DNA from 4 places in the Exiguobacterium sp. PHA03 genome. Region 4 is predicted to be linked to each of the others. Evidence: predicted binding sites of a transcription regulator. Region 4 holds the regulator's gene; each other region holds the start of a gene.
The links. The regulator Rex, encoded in region 4, represses fermentation and respiration genes when NADH is low (regulators of the CRP and FNR family bind a similar motif). The targets are predictions, from matches to a motif close to TTGTGAAATATTTCACAA.

Region 1 (5,000 bases), 1.6 Mb from region 4:
GAGTGCCAGCCCATCCGTGTAGTCGTTCGCAAGCACCGAGACGTATGCTTCTGTCGCATGCGTCAAGACATCCATTCCGGTATCAGCAGTAATCGAAGCCGGGACGGTCATGACAAATTCCGGATCAACGATCGCGACGTCGGGTGTCAAGGCATAGTCAGCAATCGGGTATTTGACGTTTTTCTCTTTATCCGTGATGACGGTGAACGGTGTAACTTCTGAACCCGTACCCGATGTCGTCGGGATCGCGACGAACTTCGCTTGACGACCGAGTGTCGGAAATTTGTAGGCACGCTTACGGATATCCAGGAATTTTTGACGCAAGTTTGAGAATGTTTCGTTCGGCTGTTCATAGAAGAGCCACATTCCTTTCGCAGCATCCATCGCTGACCCACCACCAAGAGCGATGATCAAGTCGGGTTTGAAGTCACGCATGGCTTGGGCACCTGTCTGAACAGTCGTCACCGATGGATCTGGTTCGACTTGGTCGAAGATTCGGTAACTGACAGACTGTGGCAAGTTTTGAATCACTTTATCGGCATAACCGAACTGTACCATCGTTGGATCGGTGACAATCATGACGCGTGAGACGTCAGTCATCGACCGCAAGTACTGAACGGAGTTCTTTTCGAAGTAGATTTTTTCTGGTACTTTGAACCATTGCATGTTCACGCGTCGTCTCGCCACCTTCTTGACGTTGAGTAAATGTTTCGCTGTCACGTTTTCAGAAACAGAGTTTTTCCCGTATGAGCCGCAACCGAGTGTCAGTGATGGTGTCAACTCGTTATAAAGATCACCGATTCCGCCATGAGCAGATGGACTGTTGACGAGAATCCGGCAGGCTTTCATGCGGAGTCCGAACGCTGTCATCAAATCATCGTTCGTCGTATGAATGACGGCGGTATGACCGAGACCACCGATTTCAAGCATCTGTTCAGCAATCGTAAACGCTTCTTCGGTGGATGCAACGCGGTACGCACCGAGGACGGGACTGAGTTTTTCATGAGACAGTGGTTCTGCTGCTCCAACGTGCTCGAGTTCCGCGACGAGCATGACCGTCGTTTCCGGAACAACGATCCCAGCTTTTTCTGCAATCCATGTCGCAGGTTTCCCGACGATGTCCGCGTTGACGGCACATGTATCGGTTTTGATGACGAGTGATTCGAGGCGTTGTTTTTCTTCCGGTGTACAGAAGTAACAACCGAGTGCTTCCATTTCTGCACGGACCGTTGCATATATTTCTTGGTCAACGATGACGGCTTGCTCAGACGCACAAATCATCCCATTATCAAACGTTTTTGAGAGAACGAGATCGCTGACTGCCCGTTTGACTTTTGCTGATTGTTCAATGTAGCAAGGAACGTTCCCTGGTCCAACACCGAGTGCCGGTTTACCTGTTGAATACGCTGATTTGACCATTCCTGCACCACCTGTTGCCAGGACCATGGCGATGTTTTCATGGTTCATCAAGACTTTCGTTGCTTCAAGTGATGGTTCTTCGACCCATTGAATGCAGTCTTTCGGCGCCCCAGCTTTGATGGCTGCATCGCGAAGTGTTTTCGCCGCTTCGACGGAACACCGTTGTGCCGACGGGTGGAACGCGAAGATGATCGGGTTACGTGTCTTGATCGCAATCAATGCTTTGAACATCGTCGTTGACGTTGGGTTGGTGACTGGTGTGACACCACAGACGACACCGACCGGTTCAGCGATATAGGTGATGCCGTTTTGGACATCTTCTTCCAGAATCCCGACCGTTTTTTCATGACGTAGACTGTTGTAGATGTATTCTGTCGCAAATATATTTTTAATCATCTTATCTTCAAAGACACCGCGCCCTGTCTCTTCTGTTGCGAGACGAGCGAGTTCGACGTGCCGTTCAAGTCCGGCAAGTGCCATATCACGGACGATCGTATCAATTTTTTCTTGATCGAATGTCAATAACTCCTGTAATGCACGTTGTCCTTTTTCAACAATTTGTCCAATTGCTTGTTCGACCGGCGTTACCGTCGATTTTGTTTTTTCTTTCACAGCCATGAGTGGTTTCCTCCCTGTCGTGGAACGAATCTGAGTTTGATTTGCCAACCATTATGTCAGGAATGCCAAGCTGTTTTTCAATAGTTTGTGCTTTCCTTCACAAATCAATCATAACCCCTTTTTCCTGTTTTGTGCATGACCATCCTGTGAATTCCCTCACACCCTTGGTAACGTTTACATCTATTGTGGATTCTCCTTTTTCATCATTTTGCTCTATGTACGAAGACGTGTGCGATTTATCACACTCGCATTTTCGTGACTTGATAGCCATTTCATCATCTTGTATTCTGATTATGGGGTACATATTAAGAGCTACCACTAAAGGAGGACACTTAAATGTCAGTTGTACAGGAAATGTTAGCTTTCAACGAGCGATTCGTCGCCGAAAAACAGTATGAGCAGTTCGTCTCGGATAAGTTCCCGGACAAAAAGGTCGTCATCCTGACGTGTATGGATGCTCGCCTAACGGAACTTCTTCCACACGCACTCGGCCTTAAGAACGGGGATGCGAAGATCATCAAAAATGCCGGTGCTATCCTATCGCACCCATTCGGTTCTGTCATGCGTTCGATTCTCGTCGCATTGTATGCACTGGGTGCCGAAGAAGTCGTCGTCATCGGTCACCACGACTGCGGCATGAGCACGATTGATCCTAAACATATGATCAGCGAAATGAAGGATCGAGGTATCGACCAACAGATTCTTCACACGCTTGAAGTATCAGGTGTTGATTTAAATCAATGGTTGCGTGGCTTTACGTCAGTTCAGGAGAGTGTCGCCCACTCCGTCAGTCTCGTGAAGAACCACCCCTTACTGCCACCTGGTACGAATGTCCACGGACTCGTCATCGATCCAGGGACCGGTAAACTCGACGTCGTCGATTGCTGATTGCTCTCTTATAGAAGAAACTCAAATAGACTCGGGATATTCTACTCCGTCTTAAATTAAAGATAATGTGCCATTTTCTCGTAATGGAGAAGGATGGCACGTTTTTTTGTGTGAGCCATTTTCAGTAATCTATACGCCTTTCATCTCATGCTTCCGGGTATAAAAAAATGTGACTTTTTATGCAAAGCTAAAAAGCCTATCGTGAAGTCCTTTAATACGAGGTCAGACTTTTACCCTTGACAGTGTTCCAACATGGCTGTAAGATACTTTAGTATAGTGCAGTGATAACAAAAGAAAGTGTGGTTTTACCGAATGATTAACGCCGTATTGTTTGCCGTCTTTTTACTATTCATCTTAGCGATCTTCCGCGTCCACATCGTGCTCGCGATGGTCATCAGTGCGTTCGCCGGCGGTCTCGTCGGCGGTCTCGATTTAACGAAAACAACCGAAGCATTTGCTGGTGGTCTTGGCGATGGGGCAGAAATCGCTCTTAGCTACGCGATGCTTGGTGCGTTTGCTGTTGCCCTCTCGAAAACGGGCTTACCGGATGCTCTCGCTCACGCATTGATTGCACGTTCACGTGGTAACGCAAGTGCCGCATCGGTCAAGAAATTAAAAGGATTCGTCTTGTTCGCGATTCTGTTACTCGCAATCAGTTCACAAAATGCTTTACCGATTCACATCGCCTTCATTCCAATCATCATTCCGCCGCTTCTTGGTCTTTTTTCTCAGTTGAAGATGGACCGACGTCGAATTGCGATCATCATGACATTCGGTCTCGTCACACCGTACATGTTCTTACCGATCGGATTCGGAGACATCTATCTGAATCAGATTTTACTGAAAAACCTGAAAGCTAATGGTCTTGATACGACGGGAGTTTCTGTCATCGAAGCGATGGCGATTCCAGCACTCGGAATGGTCGTCGGTCTCTTGATTGGTCTGTATACGTACCGGAAAGAGCGGACGTATGAAATTCGTGATATCGCCCCGGACGACTATGAAATCCCGGTCATCACGAAAACGAAACTGATCTTAAGTGGTATCGTCGTCATCGCGACATTGATCGTTCAACTGCAGACGGAATCAATGATTCTTGCTGCAACGACGGGACTCATCCTCTTCTTGTTGCTTCGTCTCGTTCGATTCAGTGAAGCAGATGACGTCATCACGCGTGGTATGCGGATGATGTCATTCATCGGTTTTGTCATGATCTCAGCGAACGGATTCTCGAACGTCTTGCGTAAGACGGGTGATATCGAACCGCTCGTTGAGAACTCAAAAGCATTGATGGGCGACTCCCAACTTGTTGCCGCGTTCGTCATGCTCTTGATCGGTCTTCTCGTCACGATGGGCATTGGATCAAGTTTCTCAACTGTTCCAATCATCGCTGCGATCTTCGTTCCACTTTGTATCCAGTACGGCTTCAGCTTAGAAGCGACGGTTGCGATCATCGGGACAGCTGGTGCTCTCGGTGACGCTGGTAGCCCCGCTTCAGACTCGACACTTGGACCTACGAGTGGTTTGAATGCCGATGGTCAGCACGATCACATGCGAGAAACCGTCATTCCGACGTTCTTACACTACAATATTCCGTTGCTCATCTTCGGTACGATTGCTGCGGTCGTGTTATAAAAACAAGACGGATTCGCTATCATGGTGGATCCGTCTTTTTAATTGTCTCCGTTTTTTTCCTTTTCATTTGATCTTCGGTTCTCTAAAATAAAGGAATGTACTGATTACAAAGGAGTTGTCTTACGTGTTATCTCAAATCGTCAACCAGATTTTGCTTTCACTTGCCGATCTCGGATATTTCGGTATCGCCCTCGGGTTGATGATTGAAATCATACCGAGCGAAATCGTTCTCTCATACGGCGGATTCATGATTTCTCAAGGAACGATTAGCTGGCCACTCGCTGTCGTCGCCGCCGTCATTGGCGGATTGTTGTCGCAATTGTTCTTATATTGGTTTGCTCGCTATGGCGGTCGTCCATTGATCTTGAAGTACGGAAAGTATGTCCTGATCTCTGAACATCATCTGGATTTAGCTGAACGCTGGTTCTTGAAGTACGGTC
Region 2 (5,000 bases), on a different contig from region 4:
TAAAAAAGCAGGAAAGCTGGTGCAATACGAGAAGCTGTTTTAAAGTAAACGAAATAGAAAAAGCACAGCTAGGCTGCGCTTGAGTTTAAAACGAATACGAATGTTCCTTATAATTCCCAAAAACAGTATGGATTTCTGAGAACGTAACGAACGCGTTAGGTTCGACAGAAGAAACGATTTCTTGCAAACGAACGATTTCATTATTTTGAACGACGACATAGACCATTTTCTTCGTTCGGTTGGAGTATCCTCCCCGTGCATCAAGGATCGTCACACCACGACCAAGTTCTTTTGTGATGACTTCATTTATTTCATCCGCCTTTTCGCAAATAATGATACATTGCTTAGAAGCGGAATAAAAACTGTAAACCGTTTGAAGAGCTTTGGCGCGAACGAAGCTCATGATAAGAGCATACATAACGTGTTTCAAATCGAAGACCCACCATACCAAGATATAGATGACAAGATCTTGCATCAGAAATATGCGAGGAAGTGGCCAATTATGAAAACGAGCAAAGAAAAACTTTCCAAGAATATCGAGTCCACCTGTCGATGCGCCACCAAAGAAAATCAATGCCATTGCAAGACCAGAGACTAGACCGGCAAAGATGGAGGCAACAAGCGGATCATTCAACGACTCGGGAACGATCTGAGTCGGAATCCAGTCGATTAAAAAAGAAGAGGCAACGACAATGATGCCAGATAAGAACATGAATCGCTTTCGTAAGAAACGGAAACCTAAAAGGAAAAGGGGAATGTTTAAGAGCAATTGGGTTAATCCGATTGGAGTGTGGAAAAGCTCTTGAATGACAAGCGTGATCCCCATGATACCACCTGATCCGATATCATTTGGAGATAGTAGTAAGCTGATGTACAGGGAATACAGCAACGTACCTATGATTAAAAAACTGATTTTTTCAACTCTCTTTTTCTGTGGGTGTGTTGTAGTCATGGCATTATGATGAGTGACCTCATGCTCCTCCTTCTGTGAGTATCTGCCTGCAAGAGTACGCCCATATGCATAAAATTTCAACCCTTCTTATGAAAAAAGATGAAAAAGGGTAAGTTTTTTTAGGAAGGTGATGAAAATGAAGAAAACATTCTTGATTATAGGCTGTATTTGTTTAGGCGTATTGGTGGGGATTCGTCTTTTTCAACAACCAGACGAAGAAAACCAACGATCTATTTGGCATGATGGTGATCTCGTAGCGAGACAAGTCGGTGCTTCCATGATGAATACGGTAGCTGTTCGCCAATTAGCTGAACAACTCCCGTTTTCATCAGAATTAAAACAGGTAGATGTCGAAGGAGAGTCGTTACGGCTCGCTTATGACGTCACAGGCAAAGAACGGCGTGCTTGGATCGGGACCGATACTGGTACATTACAAATGAATCAGGATTTCTTGAACGCTCGCTTATCAAAAGTACTTATGCATCATACGCTCGTTTTATTTTCGACGATTCCTGACTTGACCAATCTTGAAATTCACTATACCGATCCCTATTCGAAAGCTGATTTTAAGATAGATCGTAGCGCGTTCGATATCTATACACCATCTGACATCGAACGCGCTACGTCATCGTCTGGACGTTTTAATCGTGTCGTCATCGATGGATATGTGCTTGATGCCTCCAGACGACAAACCTTTTTCGAGCGTTTCGCATCAGGATTTTCAATTCAAACTAATTAATTGTATAAAGCAAGAAAAGGCATTTTTCACAATCTCGACACAATGATATCGTTTACATCTCGTTCTTTTATGAAAACGATAAAACAGGTCGATTCAAGACTTGAACATCTCTTAAGATGGAAGTATCATAATAAATGAATAAACATTGTGAAGTGTTGAACAAAAGAAAGAGAGGTTTCTACAATGAACGAGGTAGAAGCATTAGAAGGATTACGGAATAAAGCAATCAAGTCGACACGTATGCTACAACTGCGTCCTCTCGAATACTTAGTTCGTGCCATGTTAGCGGGGATATTCATTGGATTTGCAATAATTTTTACCTTAAAAGCAATTAATGGGCTGTATATGGCAGAATCACCTGTCGCGACACTTGTCGGTGGATTGACGTTCGGAGTGGCACTCGTCTTGATCGTTTATGGCGGTGCAGAACTGTTTACAGGGAATACGATGTATTTCACGACGGCAACGATGCGCGGCTATACAACGAAGATGGATACGATGAAAGTCTGGTTGATTTGTCTGATCGGAAATGGTCTTGGAGGATTAGCATTCGCACTACTCTTCTCTCAAACAGGTATCTTACAGGAACTTGGAATGAACAATTGGTTGTTTGCTGTATCGGAAACAAAAATTCATCATTCGACGTGGGAAATCTTTACTCGGGCAATCTTCTGTAACTGGATGGTCTGTTTAGCAATTTTCATTCCGAAGAACATGAAGAATGAGTTAGCGCAAATCATGATGATGATGGTACTTGTCGCAGTCTTCTTCGCATCAGGATTTGATCATGTCATCGCAAATATGGCATTGTTCTCTATCGCATTAATCGTGCCACATCCGGATACGATTACGTTTGCAGGAGCCATGCACAATCTTTTACCGGCTTTAGCTGGGAATATCATCGGTGGAGCAGTCTTCATGGGAATGATTTATACGTGGTTGAATAAAGAAAAACTAGAAATAGATGAATCACGTCAATCTACGGCACCGGTTCATATCGCTTCTAAACAAAATGCATAATGAAAAAGCAGCTGTCGCGACAGCTGCTTTTTCATTCATTCCATATGTTGAAAGCGATCAACATCTGCGGCGAGTTCTTCGTAAATCGTCTCGACGATTTGTGCGTCATCAAAGAGTCCGAGGACGTTATCGTCCGGTAAGGCGTCAACAGGAGACGTAAAGTACAGAACTGCCGTTAGCAATAATTGTTCTTGCTCCGCATGCATCTCGAATTTTTTCTGATAGAGGGCACGAAGCATTTCGAGTAGTTGTTTTAATTGGAAATAAAGGACGAGTTCTGCCTCGCGTTCGATATCAGAACTTTCCGTAGACGCGATATCTTGTGTCAGATGTGCGAGTCCGATTTCTGCTCGAATCAACAATTCTTGTTGTGCTTTTTCATCACCGACGAGATCGAGTGCCTGTCGGTGAAAATACGTATAAGCTGATTTAAAATCTCCGGGTGTGAATTCCATGATGATGCCTCCTTCTCTTCTCTTTCTAGTTTCGCCTTATTTCTTGCAAAATTGCAACTATTTCGTGAAAATAAAGATACAAGAAAGGGGATTACATAATGCCGACACAAGCAGAATTACAACAGTACGCGTCTTTAGCAGTGCGTACCGGGATCAATCTACAGCCAGGACAACAACTTGAGGTGCGAGCGGGAATCGAGAACTTACCACTTGTTCGCGAAATCACACGTGTAGCATATGAAGTAGGTGCTACGCAAGTATATGTACAATGGTCAGATGATGAGATGACGAAAATCCGTTATTTTGATGCACCAGAAGACTCGTTTGATACATTCCCGGATTGGTTAAAAGCACGTTACGATCAGCTTGCAGAAGAAAAAACAGCATTCTTATCGGTCGTCAGCGAAGATCCAGATTTATTAAATGGTGTTGATTCAAGTCGAATCGCGCGTGCGAATAAAGCAGCTGGTATTGCTCTCGCCAATTGGCGAAAGTTCGTCATGAGTGACAATGTCAGCTGGTGTGTCGTAGCAGCACCTTCTGAAAGCTGGGCGAAGAAAGTATTCCCTGATGCAGAGGAACCGATTGAGGAACTGTGGGCAGCTATTTTGAAGGCAACACGTGCTGATCAAGCGGATCCGGTTGCTGCATGGGCGGATCATGATCATAATCTGCGTTCAAAAGCGAAATTCCTGACAGAGAAGAAATACAAAACATTGCATTATAAAGCGCCAGGAACAGAGTTATCAATTGAATTACCAGAACGTCACGTTTGGTTAGGTGGCGGTGGTCCGAATGCAGATGGTGTTGATTTTATCGCGAATCTGCCGACTGAAGAAGTGTTCACATTACCGAAGAAGACAGGTGTTAACGGTCATGTCTCGAGTACGAAACCACTCAGCTACAGTGGTAACTTGATTGATGAATTTACTCTTTGGTTCGAGGACGGAAAAATCGTCAAAGCGGAAGCGAAACAGGGGCAAGAAGCATTGGATGATTTAATTTCCCTCGATGAAGGTGCCCGGTATCTCGGAGAAGTCGCGCTTGTACCACATCGTTCTCCGATTTCTGATTCAGGTATTTTATTCTACAATACGTTGTTTGATGAGAATGCTTCGTGCCACTTAGCGATTGGTCGTGCGTACTCGACGTGTCTTGAAAATGGTCCCAGTCTTTCAGCGGAAGAACTAGAAGCACAAGGTGCGAACGACTCGATGACGCATGTCGACTTCATGATTGGATCCGCGGATCTATCAATTGAGGGAGAACTTGCAGACGGGACGCGTGAATCAGTCATGCGTGACGGAAACTGGTCGATCTAAACGAATAAAAAGGTGAGTCCGAATACTGGGCTCACCTTTTCTGATTAGATTATTATCATGCTTCTTCCCCAATGATTTTTACTTCTGTCTCAAGTAAAATACCGAATTTTTCTTGGACGGTTTCTTGTACATGGCGAATGAGTGCAATGTAGTCAGATGCTGATGCGTTTTCGACGTTGACGATAAAACCGGCGTGTTTCTTTGATACTTCAGCACCACCGATGCGTGTTCCTTGGAGTTCACTATCTTGAATCAATTTACCCGCAAAATAGCCTTCTGGACGTTTGAAGACACTACCACAAGAAGGATATTCGAGAGGCTGCTTTGTTTCTCTTTTATGCGTTAGATCATCCATGACTTCCTTGATCAATGCTGGATCACCCTCCGTCAAAGCAAATCGTCCTTCGAGAATGATGTATTCTTTCTTTGAGAAACAACTCGTCCGGTATCCCAGTTCGAGTTCATCATGCGAAATGTTCAACAGATCCCCTTGTCGTGTCAAAACAGTGGCG
Region 3 (5,000 bases), 750 kb from region 4:
AGAGCTTGCGTTCTCAAGCGCCGTAAGTGTTTTCAATCGATGGACGTGATGTAAAACGACAAAAGAAGGAGAAGCCGAATTGACTTCTCCTTCTTTGTATTGACCAAAGATTCATATCTTACGCTTCATTGTTTGAACGTGCTGGATAGAACGCTAGAATCAAGAGTAATGTAAAGGCAATGAGACTCATCATCGGAATCGTCAAGAAACCGAAATAGTTGACCCATTTGATGAGACAGCCACTCGAACATAACGCTTCGCCATCGGGTAAACGCTCAAGGATGACATGGTACAAGGCGACACCAAAGCCGGCAAGCACATATAGGCGTACAAAGAGTGGATCGATCGTTTTCGACCGGAACAAGGATATGAGCAAATAAAAGGCTGTCGTATACATGAATAGTCGTTGCCACCAACAGAGAGGGCAGGGAATGAATCCACGAATTTCACTAAAATAGAGACTGCCAAGCGTTGCAATCGTTGAGATGATGAACATAAAATGATAGCGTGTCATATGTATCGTCCTTTCTAACGTGTTAAACTAATGCCATCTTATATCATGAGGAGTCGAATCTCACATTGCAAGTGTCGGAAATGGAAATGTTGATCACTTTATCGGAAGAATTGAATATGAGGCGAGCTGCTGAACGATTATTCGTTTCACAACCTGCGCTTAGTCAACGTCTTGTTGCGATTGAGAGACGCTGGGGAACCAAACTATTCATTCGTTCATCGCGTGGCTTAAGCATCACACCGCAAGGAGAAAAAGTGATTGGTCTCGCAAAAGAGATGAATCGGAAGGAACTCGAACTAAAAAGTGAATTGACGGCAGAAGAGGGTGCCGTTTACGGAACGCTTCGGATTGCTGTCGCCTCCATCATGGGACAATACTGGCTCCCGCGTGTCTTAAAACGATTCGTCGAGCGTTATCCGCATGTGCGTGTCCAGTTGGTCACCGGATGGTCAAGTGAGATGATGCGTCATATGTTAGAGGAACACTTTCATATCGGGATCATTCGTGGAAACCCGGACTGGAAAGGTGTTAAAGAGCGCCTTTTCTCAGACCCGCTCTATCTAGTTGATAGTGAGTTGACGTCGATTGAACAATTGCGTGTGACGGATCGCCCGTTCATCCAGTTCAAAAGTGATTCGACGTACTATCAAGAAATTTTAGAGTGGTGGCAAGATCGGTTCGCAAGTCCACCCTCTCGGACTTTGGTCGTCGACCAAATCGAGACATGCAAACAGATGGCGTTACATGGCATCGGTTTTGCTATCTTACCTGAGTCGACGATTCAGCAATCGAATGAAGTCATGCAGCTTCCGTTGAAGACATCATCCGGAAAAGTACTGAAGCGAGATACTTGGATCTTGTCCACGGAATCGATGCTTGAATTAAAACAAGTCCAAGCTTTTTGGGACATCGTAAAAGAAGAAGGAGGAAGTCAGTCAGATGGAATACGCCATTGAGATGCGGCGCGCGCTTCATAAAATACCGGAACCAGGGTTCAAGGAATTTAAGACGCAAGCTTTTATATTGGAACAAATTCGTGCATATCCGCCAGATCGTGTCACATATGACACATTTGAAACAGGTGTTTTCGTTCGAGTGAAAGGATTGACTGGAAACCGAACGATCGGGTATCGCGCAGATATTGATGGGTTACCGATTGAAGAAGCGACAGGGCTTCCGTATTGCTCAGAACACCCAGGGTTCATGCATGCGTGTGGTCATGACATGCATGCCTCGATTGCTTTAGGGTTGATGAAACGGATCGTTGAACTACCAGTCATGGATGATGTCGTCTTTTTATTCCAACCGGCAGAAGAAGGACCGGGCGGGGCGGAGCCGATGATTAAAAGTCCATTGTTTGAAAAATATCGTCCGAGTGAGATGTATGGTCTTCACGTTGCACCGGAATATCCAGTCGGTACGATTGCTAGTCGTCCAGGCGTACTGTTCGCGAGTGCTCGAGAAGTTCATATCACGATCTATGGTCAAAGTGGTCATGCGGCTTTTCCTCATTTGACGATTGATACAGTTGTTGCGCAAGCAGCCTTGATCATGCAATTGCAAACGATCGTCAGTCGATCCATTAATCCGATGAATTGTAGTGTCATCACGATTGGGAAAGTGGATGCAGGTATTCGTGAGAATGTCATTGCCGGTAGAGCGGTTCTTGACGGAACGATGCGTGCGCTAAACGGCGAAGACATGGAAAAACTCGAACGTCGTGTCCGTGACATCATTCGAGGAATCGAAGCTTCGTTTGGTGTTAAAATCGATCTGCAATTCGGTAATCGCTATTATGAAGTCGTCAACGACCGGCAAATCGTGGATAAATTCTCATCATTCGTAAAGATGAATGCCAACTATATCGAATGTGACGCGGCGATGACAGGGGAAGATTTTGGTTTCATGCTGAAAGAGATCCCAGGGATGATGTTCTGGCTCGGCGTCGATAATCCGACATCTGGTTTGCATCAACCAACATTAAACCCGGATGAATCAGCCATTTCTTTTGTCATTGATTTACTTGACCATTATTTCCGAGAGTATGTTTAAAAATTTTTATGAAATAATAAAGGATATAAAGCTTTCCCTTTCGAATTCAGGAATGGGAAAGTTTTTAATATATGTAGGAATAAGAGTTTTCGAACATTTTGTGAAAAAAATCACGTGTATATGTGAACAATTTGTTACATCAAACATTATAAACAGACACAAAGGGTTATGTTCTCTATGATACGGTTATAGACCATATAGAGAAGTATGTTTTAGGAAGAGGGGGCTAAATACATGTTCAATGATCCCGTAGTGCTCAGTCGATTGTTGACAGGGCTCACACTAGCGTTTCATATTATTTTCGCGACGATTGGTGTCGGAGTACCGCTCATGGTACTGGCAGCTGAATTCATCGGTCTGAAACGCAAAGATCCAGATTATATCTTATTAGCAAGACGGTGGACGCGTGGATACGTCGTTACCGTAGCAGTCGGTGTCGTAACAGGGACGGCAATCGGCTTGCAACTATCATTACTTTGGCCGTCACTCATGCAAGTAGCGGGTCAAACAATTGCTTTGCCACTATTTATGGAAACGTTCGCGTTCTTCTTTGAAGCGATTTTCCTTGGTATTTACTTGTATACGTGGGACCGGTTCAAAAATCCATGGTTGCACTGGTTGATTGGGATTCCAGTCGTCATTGGTGCGACAGCATCAGCGTTCTTCATCACGACAGTCAACTCCTTCATGAACTCACCAGAAGGATTTAAGATCGTCAATGGTACGTTAACGCAAATCGAACCATTAAAAGCAATGTTTAATACAGCGACACCGACGAAGGCGACACACGTCATCGTTTCAGCTTACTTGACTGTTGCCTTTATCTTGGCAGCAATCGCGGCGTTCCATTTGCTTCGCAAAAAGACACTCTCAGCAGCAGAGACGGCATATCATAAGAAAGCTCTTCGTCTCACTGTCATGGCTGGTCTGATTTTCGCGTTCTCGACAGCACTTGTCGGTGACTTCTCAGGGAAATATTTAGCGAAATACCAGCCAGAAAAACTAGCAGCTGCGGAATGGCATTTTGATACGACAAATGAAGCAGAATTGATTTTTGGTGGGATACTTGATCAGCAAGAAGACGGCAGTTATGAAATCAAAGGAGCCGTCAAAATCCCATATGCGCTCTCAATTCTTGCAGGTGGGGCTCCGAATACGGAAGTCATCGGTTTAAACGAATTCGCAAAAGAAGATCAAGCACCACTGATCGTCCACTATTTCTTTGATATCATGGTATCGATTGGGATGTACTTGACTGCTATCTCTGCTTTGTTCATCTTGGCATTCCGATTGAAAAAATTGAATCCATATAATAAGTGGATTTTACGAGGGGTGTTCATCGGTGGTCCGTTAGCGATGATTTCAATCGAAGCGGGATGGATGTACGCTGAGATTGGTCGTCAACCTTGGACGCTTTACGGTATCATGCGAACAGCGGACGCGGCGACGACTTCAACAGCGGTTGGTCCGATGCTCATTTTATTCAGTGCATTGTACTTGTTGCTTGGTACGATTTGTACGGTCGTCTTGTTACGGATGTTTAAGAAAAACACGGTTGGAAAAGAACTTCAAGAACTTGCTGAAAACCACCATGCACGCGGTGAAGCAATGTTCGTGGATGATAACAAGTAAGGAGGGAACGATTTGGACGTTCAAACACTAGGGATCACGGTCCTTTGGACTTTCCTGTACGGATATCTCATCGTTGCCTCAATTGACTTCGGTGCTGGATTTTACGCCTTTTATTCAAAATATACGAAGCGGGATCATCTGACGAATCGATTGATTCTTCGTTACCTCTCTCCTGTTTGGGAGGTAACGAATGTCTTCTTCGTATTCTTCTTCGTAGGACTAGTTGGGTTCTTCCCAGACTCCGCTTACTATTTCGGTACGGCACTACTCGTACCAGCGTCAATTGTTCTTGTCTTGATTGCGATTCGTGGTAGTTTTTATGCGTTCGCCAATTATGGATCAAACGACAGCATGTTCTACACATTTTTGTATGGAGCGACAGGGTTGCTGATTCCTGCTGCGATGTCGACAACATTGACAATCAGTCAAGGTGGTTTCATCCGCAAAACGAATGATACAGTTGAGTTTTTAGGAACGAAATTATTTTCGAACTTTTACTCGTGGACGGTCGTAGCGCTCGCTATCGTATCTGTCTTATACATCAGCGCGATGTTCCTCTTATTCTACGCGGATAAAGCGAAAGATGAGGGAGCTACGCCGCTTATTCGGAAATGGGCACTCTTTTGGAGTGGACCAACAATCCTCGTCTGTGCGCTCGTCTTCTTTGGACTGAAGAACCAAGCGGCATGGCATTATGAAAATATCCTAAACGGCAACTGGTGGTGGTTCGCTGCTAGTTTCTTATTTTTCCTCATTGCCGTGACACTCGTCTATATGAAGAAAAACTATGGCATCGCGTTCG
Region 4 (5,000 bases):
TCCATCTCGATGACGACTCGGACTTTATCCGATTGTTTGTAGTTCTTTTCTTGCCCCGATTTCTTCAGTGAGAGCGCCTGCGGTTTTTGACCCGTCGCTTTGTCTTGCGAGGACAGTGCACCTTGCGCACTGACTAGATTGGAAGACGTCATTAAGACGGCTGCCATAAGTGCAATCTTCTTCTTCATGCGTTCGTTTCCCCTTTTCTGTAAAACCATAGTAGTAATACTAATAAAACAGTTTAAAGAAAATTCTGTATTTTTAGTTTAATGAAGTTAATGGAAATAAACAATTTATATTTGTCTATTTTTTTAATTTATTTCTTTTTGGTGACATTTTATATTTGGAAGGAATTTAACTGGGAACATAAAAAAACTCCTCGAGCACTCGAGGAGTTGAACGTATGCACTTGGTGGAGACTATCGGGATCGAACCGACGACCTTTTGGCTGCCAGCCAAACGCTCTCCCAGCTGAGCTAAGCCCCCATGAATTATCTTTAGTATACGCATCGCTAACTGCTTTATCAATATAAACATAACGCTTTCATAAAAAAGAATTCCTCCCGAAATTGCTGGAAGGAATTCACGATTCATTTATTCAATTCACGCATCAAATCCGCCTGTCGTTCAAGCTCTGCCTGTTGCTCGAGGATCAAGACCTTTTTATACGTCCGCGCAGAAATCAAGATACTGATTTCATAGAGAACGAACAACGGCACTGAGATCATCAAGTGTGACGTCACGTCCGGCGGTGCGATCAATGCCGCAACGACGAACAGCGCGAAATACGCATATTTCCGATTCTTTCGCATGAAATATGGCGTCACAAGACCAAGACGTGTCAGGAACATCGTCACGACCGGCAATTGGAAGAGAAGACCAAACGGCATCGTCAACCGGATCAAGAAACTGAAGTAGTTTTCGACCCCGATGACTTGCTCGATCCCCAATTCTTTCCCGAGATCCGTTGAGACTTCGAGCAAGAAAGGAAGCAACCAGAAATACGAGAAGGCTACACCAGCCAAAAATAGAAAGAAGATGACTGGAATATATGTCAGTGTTGCTTTTTGTTCCTTTTCATAAAGCCCTGGTCGGACGAATGCCCACAGTTGATACATCCAGAACGGTGACGCTAAAATCAGCGCGATGATGAACGCAAGATTCAAATACAACATTAAAGGATCGGCGACGTTGAAGGCATTTAATCCGATACCGAGCTCTTTTAAGTCCGCTTGCAGAAAACGGACGAGCGGTCGGACGAGCGGAAATGCGACAGCGAACAGGACGACGACGATGAGGAGCGACCAGACAATCCGCTTACGCAGTTCGTCTAGGTGCGACGTCATGCTTTGTTCTTGATCAACCGTCATGATTCAATCACTTCTCTTTCGGTTCGTCCTTTTTATCGTCGTCCATGATGCCGTTCGTGGCATTCTTGAACTCTTTCAATGTTTGACCGGCAGCACGACCGAATTCCGGTAACTTCTTCGGTCCGAAGATGATCAACGCGACGACAGCGATTAATCCGATACTCGCAGGTCCGATACCTAGCGTGAGCGGGATAAGGTTTTCCATTATGATTTCACTCCTTCAGCTGATTGCGAATAATGCTTCATGAAATAAACTAACGACTGCAACTCGATCGATAAATCGATGTGATGAACCCGAACGCTCGCTGGCACGTTCAACCGTGCAGGCGTGAAGTTCAGAATGCCTGTCACACCATACTCGACTAACTCATCCGCTACTGACTGTGCGAACTGGGATGGAACCGTCAAGATGGCGACATCGACCTGATTCGCTTCGATTTGTTCTTTCATGTCCGAAACATGATAGATTGGAACGTCATGCGTCGTTGTTCCGACCTTCTCTTCGTCCGCATCAAACGCAACGACTATCCGAGTACTATTATTCTTTAAAAAGTTATAATTTGCAAACGCTGTTCCGAGATGACCGACCCCGATCAAGGCGACATTCGTCACCTCATCTTGATTCAAGGTTTTCCGGAAAAACGTTAAGAGATGTTGAACGTTATATCCATACCCCTTCTTCCCTAGTGCCCCAAAGTAGGAAAAGTCGCGACGAATCGTTGCTGAATCAACCTTCACCGCCTCGCTTAACTCAGCAGAAGAGACGCGGAGCTTACCTGAATTGTATAAACTTTGGATGAAACGATAATATAGCGGCAACCGTTTTGCTGTCGCTTGTGGAATTTTTGTGTCTGGTCCATTCATCCTGCAGTTCCCCCTTCGGCCACATCCATCGTGGCACCCAAATCTTTGCAAAAAGCTTTCTACTCTCCTTGATTGTAAACCACTTCACATAGAGTCACAAATAATATATTCCGCAGGACCTCGCGCTTTTGTTCGTGATAGACTAAAGGGTGGAAGGATGGATGGAAATGATACTCTTACAAGTCAACCAACTCTCGAAATCATTCGGCGTCGAGCCGATTTTAGAAAATATCAAACTAGAAGTACAGGAGCGCGACCGAATTGCGCTCGTCGGTCGAAATGGTGCCGGTAAATCAACCTTGCTCAAAATCATCGCTGGTGAACTCAGTCATGACTCGGGCGATATCATGAAAGGTAAAGATGTCAAAATCGGCTATCTCGCGCAAGACAGTGGTCTCGAATCGAATGAGACGATCTGGAACGAGATGCTGACCGTCTTTGAACATCTGCAAGAACAAGAACGGACACTGCGCCGGATGGAAATCGAGATGGGCATGGAGCACATTTTGAACGACCCGGTCGCGTACGATCGTCTCTTGAAGACGTATGATCAAGCGCAACACGACTTCTCAGAAGCCGGTGGTTATCAGTTCGAAGCGAATATCCGCTCCGTCCTGCACGGCATGCGCTTTTATCCGGATGATTACTCGCGCCGGATTCAGACATTGTCCGGGGGTCAACGGACACGGCTCGCCTTAGCGAAGATGCTCCTGCAAGCACCAGAGCTTCTCATTCTCGATGAGCCGACAAACCACCTGGATATCGATACGCTTGCTTGGCTTGAAAGTTACCTCGGTGGTTATCGTGGTGCCGTTCTGATCGTCTCGCACGACCGGTACTTCCTCGACCAAGTCGTCAATGTCGTCTATGAATTGTCGCGCAATGTCTGTCGTAAGTTCACGGGGAACTATACGAAGTACTTGGAACAAAAAGCAGCCTTATACGACCAGGAAATGAAGCAGTTCGAACAGCAGCAAGAAGAAATCGCGAAGATGCAGGACTTCATTCAACGTAACATCGCTCGGGCGACGACGACAAAGCGTGCTCAAAGCGTTCGAAAACGGCTCGAAAAGGTCGACCGACTCGATCGTCCAGATGGAGATGAGCGTAGCACGGTCCTCTCCTTCCCAATCGAAAAACAGAGCGGGAATGACGTTCTTCAAGTCAATCAACTGGCGATCGGTTACGAAGAAGCTGTCTCAAAAGACATCACGTTCCGCTTGCAACGCGGTGAATCACTGGCACTCGTCGGACCGAACGGAATCGGGAAGTCGACGCTCTTAAAAGTCCTCGTCGGTCGTTTACGTCCTCTCTTCGGTGATTTCCGTTTCGGCACCGGCGTCTCGATCGGGTATTACGATCAAGAGCAAGCGGAACTCAATGACCGGAACCGTGTCATCGATGAGATTTGGAACGAATGGCCACTGATGCGCGAACAAGAAGTCCGTTCTGTGCTCGGACAATTCCTGTTCAGCGGCGACGATGTCTTCAAAATCGTTCATGAATTGTCTGGTGGCGAACGCGGACGTCTCGCGCTCGCAAAACTGAAACTCCGGAAGACGAACGTCCTCATCCTTGACGAGCCAACGAACCACTTGGATCTGGATTCGAAGATGGTCCTTGAGAACGCTCTCGTCGACTATGAAGGTACGCTACTCTTCGTCTCCCATGACCGCTACTTCATCGATCGGATCGCGACACGCGTCATCGAGATGAGTGAAGCTGGTGTGACAGAATACCTCGGCGATTATTCGTACTACACAGAGAAGAAGGCCGAACAAGAAGAAATCGCTCGCCTTGAAGCCGAAGAGGCAAAAGCGGCAAAAGTCACGGCATCGAAGACGATCGACAAAGAAGCACAGAAAGAAGAAAAAAAACGCCGTCAGCAAATCGAACAACTCGAACAAGATATTGAACGGCTCGAACAGCGTTCAGCGGAAATCGAACAGTTGCTTTGCGAACCGGAAGTCTTTAATGATATTCCAAAAGCGACAGCGTTATCTGCGGAACGGGACCAGATCGATGTCGATCTACTCGAATTGATGGAACGATGGGAGAACCAACACTGATGCGAACGAAAAGCTTTTTCATCAACCTGATTCAGGGACTGTTATCCGGTATTCTTTATTTCGTTCCGATGTATGCGGACTACGTGTCGACCTTCATCCGCCCGGATGCCTTTAATGCTGCGCTTCCTTTGTTCCTTCTGATTTCTTGCATGATCGGACTTGTCATCCAGACATGGAGCGGTCTTTTCGTCAGTCTACTCTCTGGACTATGCTGTACGCTTCTAACGACACAACTGTTCGTCGAACTCACTGACCCGTTGATCCTATCGTATTACGGTAGTGTCTCACCGCTCACCGCTTTCTTGATCAGCTGTGTCGGGGTTTGGGCGCTGGCAATCATTTTTTATTTGCTCGATGGTTATCAGTATAGTAAACGTCACGGACTCGAAGGTTCTTCAAACGAAATCGATTCACAACCTTGAAGTCCGATCGATGAACTAGATACGCGATATGAAAAAAGGAGTGGAGATTCCGGTAGCTAGACCGGTCTCTCCACTCCTTTTTATTTGAATCAAAACGAATCGTACGATGAATCAAGCATTCACACTTCTATCATTTTGTCGGTCGAGCAATCGTAAACGTCTTCCCGATCGTCGCATAATCATTTCCCGCTAAACGAGCGACAGCCTTCAATCCTGCCGCATCGATCCGGAACGACTCTACGAGTTCATCCGCGACGTGATAGCGCAGTACTTCC

Region 1: adhE (bifunctional acetaldehyde-CoA/alcohol dehydrogenase) is a predicted target of Rex. The motif match lies at 2,123-2,140, and genes of this name have one in related genera.
Region 2: Q7C19_RS14380 (formate/nitrite transporter family protein) is a predicted target of Rex. The motif match lies at 1,837-1,854, and genes of this name have one in related genera.
Region 3: Q7C19_RS07360 (cytochrome ubiquinol oxidase subunit I) is a predicted target of Rex. The motif match lies at 2,665-2,682, and genes of this name have one in related genera.

The regions. Positions count from the first base shown of each region.
Region 1 is NZ_JAUTYQ010000001.1:531,246-536,245, reverse strand. It holds gene adhE (bifunctional acetaldehyde-CoA/alcohol dehydrogenase) at 1-2,037, opposite strand, end outside; gene Q7C19_RS02740 (beta-class carbonic anhydrase) at 2,374-2,925, shown strand; gene Q7C19_RS02735 (Na+/H+ antiporter family protein) at 3,241-4,560, shown strand; gene uptA (undecaprenyl phosphate transporter UptA) at 4,685-5,000, shown strand, end outside.
Region 2 is NZ_JAUTYQ010000004.1:111,153-116,152, reverse strand. It holds gene Q7C19_RS14390 (YitT family protein) at 86-952, opposite strand; gene Q7C19_RS14385 (hypothetical protein) at 1,089-1,691, shown strand; gene Q7C19_RS14380 (formate/nitrite transporter family protein) at 1,875-2,711, shown strand; gene Q7C19_RS14375 (YkvA family protein) at 2,747-3,166, opposite strand; gene Q7C19_RS14370 (aminopeptidase) at 3,265-4,488, shown strand; gene murB (UDP-N-acetylmuramate dehydrogenase) at 4,544-5,000, opposite strand, start outside.
Region 3 is NZ_JAUTYQ010000001.1:1,373,448-1,378,447, reverse strand. It holds gene Q7C19_RS07380 (FAD-dependent oxidoreductase) at 1-49, shown strand, start outside; gene Q7C19_RS07375 (disulfide bond formation protein B) at 119-514, opposite strand; gene Q7C19_RS07370 (transcriptional regulator CcpC) at 580-1,470, shown strand; gene Q7C19_RS07365 (N-acetyldiaminopimelate deacetylase) at 1,454-2,566, shown strand; gene Q7C19_RS07360 (cytochrome ubiquinol oxidase subunit I) at 2,801-4,198, shown strand; gene Q7C19_RS07355 (cytochrome d ubiquinol oxidase subunit II) at 4,211-5,000, shown strand, end outside.
Region 4 is NZ_JAUTYQ010000001.1:2,120,262-2,125,261, forward strand. It holds gene Q7C19_RS11015 (S8 family serine peptidase) at 1-188, opposite strand, end outside; tRNA gene Q7C19_RS11020 (tRNA-Ala) at 411-486, opposite strand; gene tatC (twin-arginine translocase subunit TatC) at 591-1,370, opposite strand; gene Q7C19_RS11030 (twin-arginine translocase TatA/TatE family subunit) at 1,378-1,575, opposite strand; gene Q7C19_RS11035 (redox-sensing transcriptional repressor Rex) at 1,575-2,234, opposite strand; gene Q7C19_RS11040 (ATP-binding cassette domain-containing protein) at 2,402-4,303, shown strand; gene Q7C19_RS11045 (hypothetical protein) at 4,303-4,725, shown strand; gene Q7C19_RS11050 (flavin reductase family protein) at 4,856-5,000, opposite strand, start outside.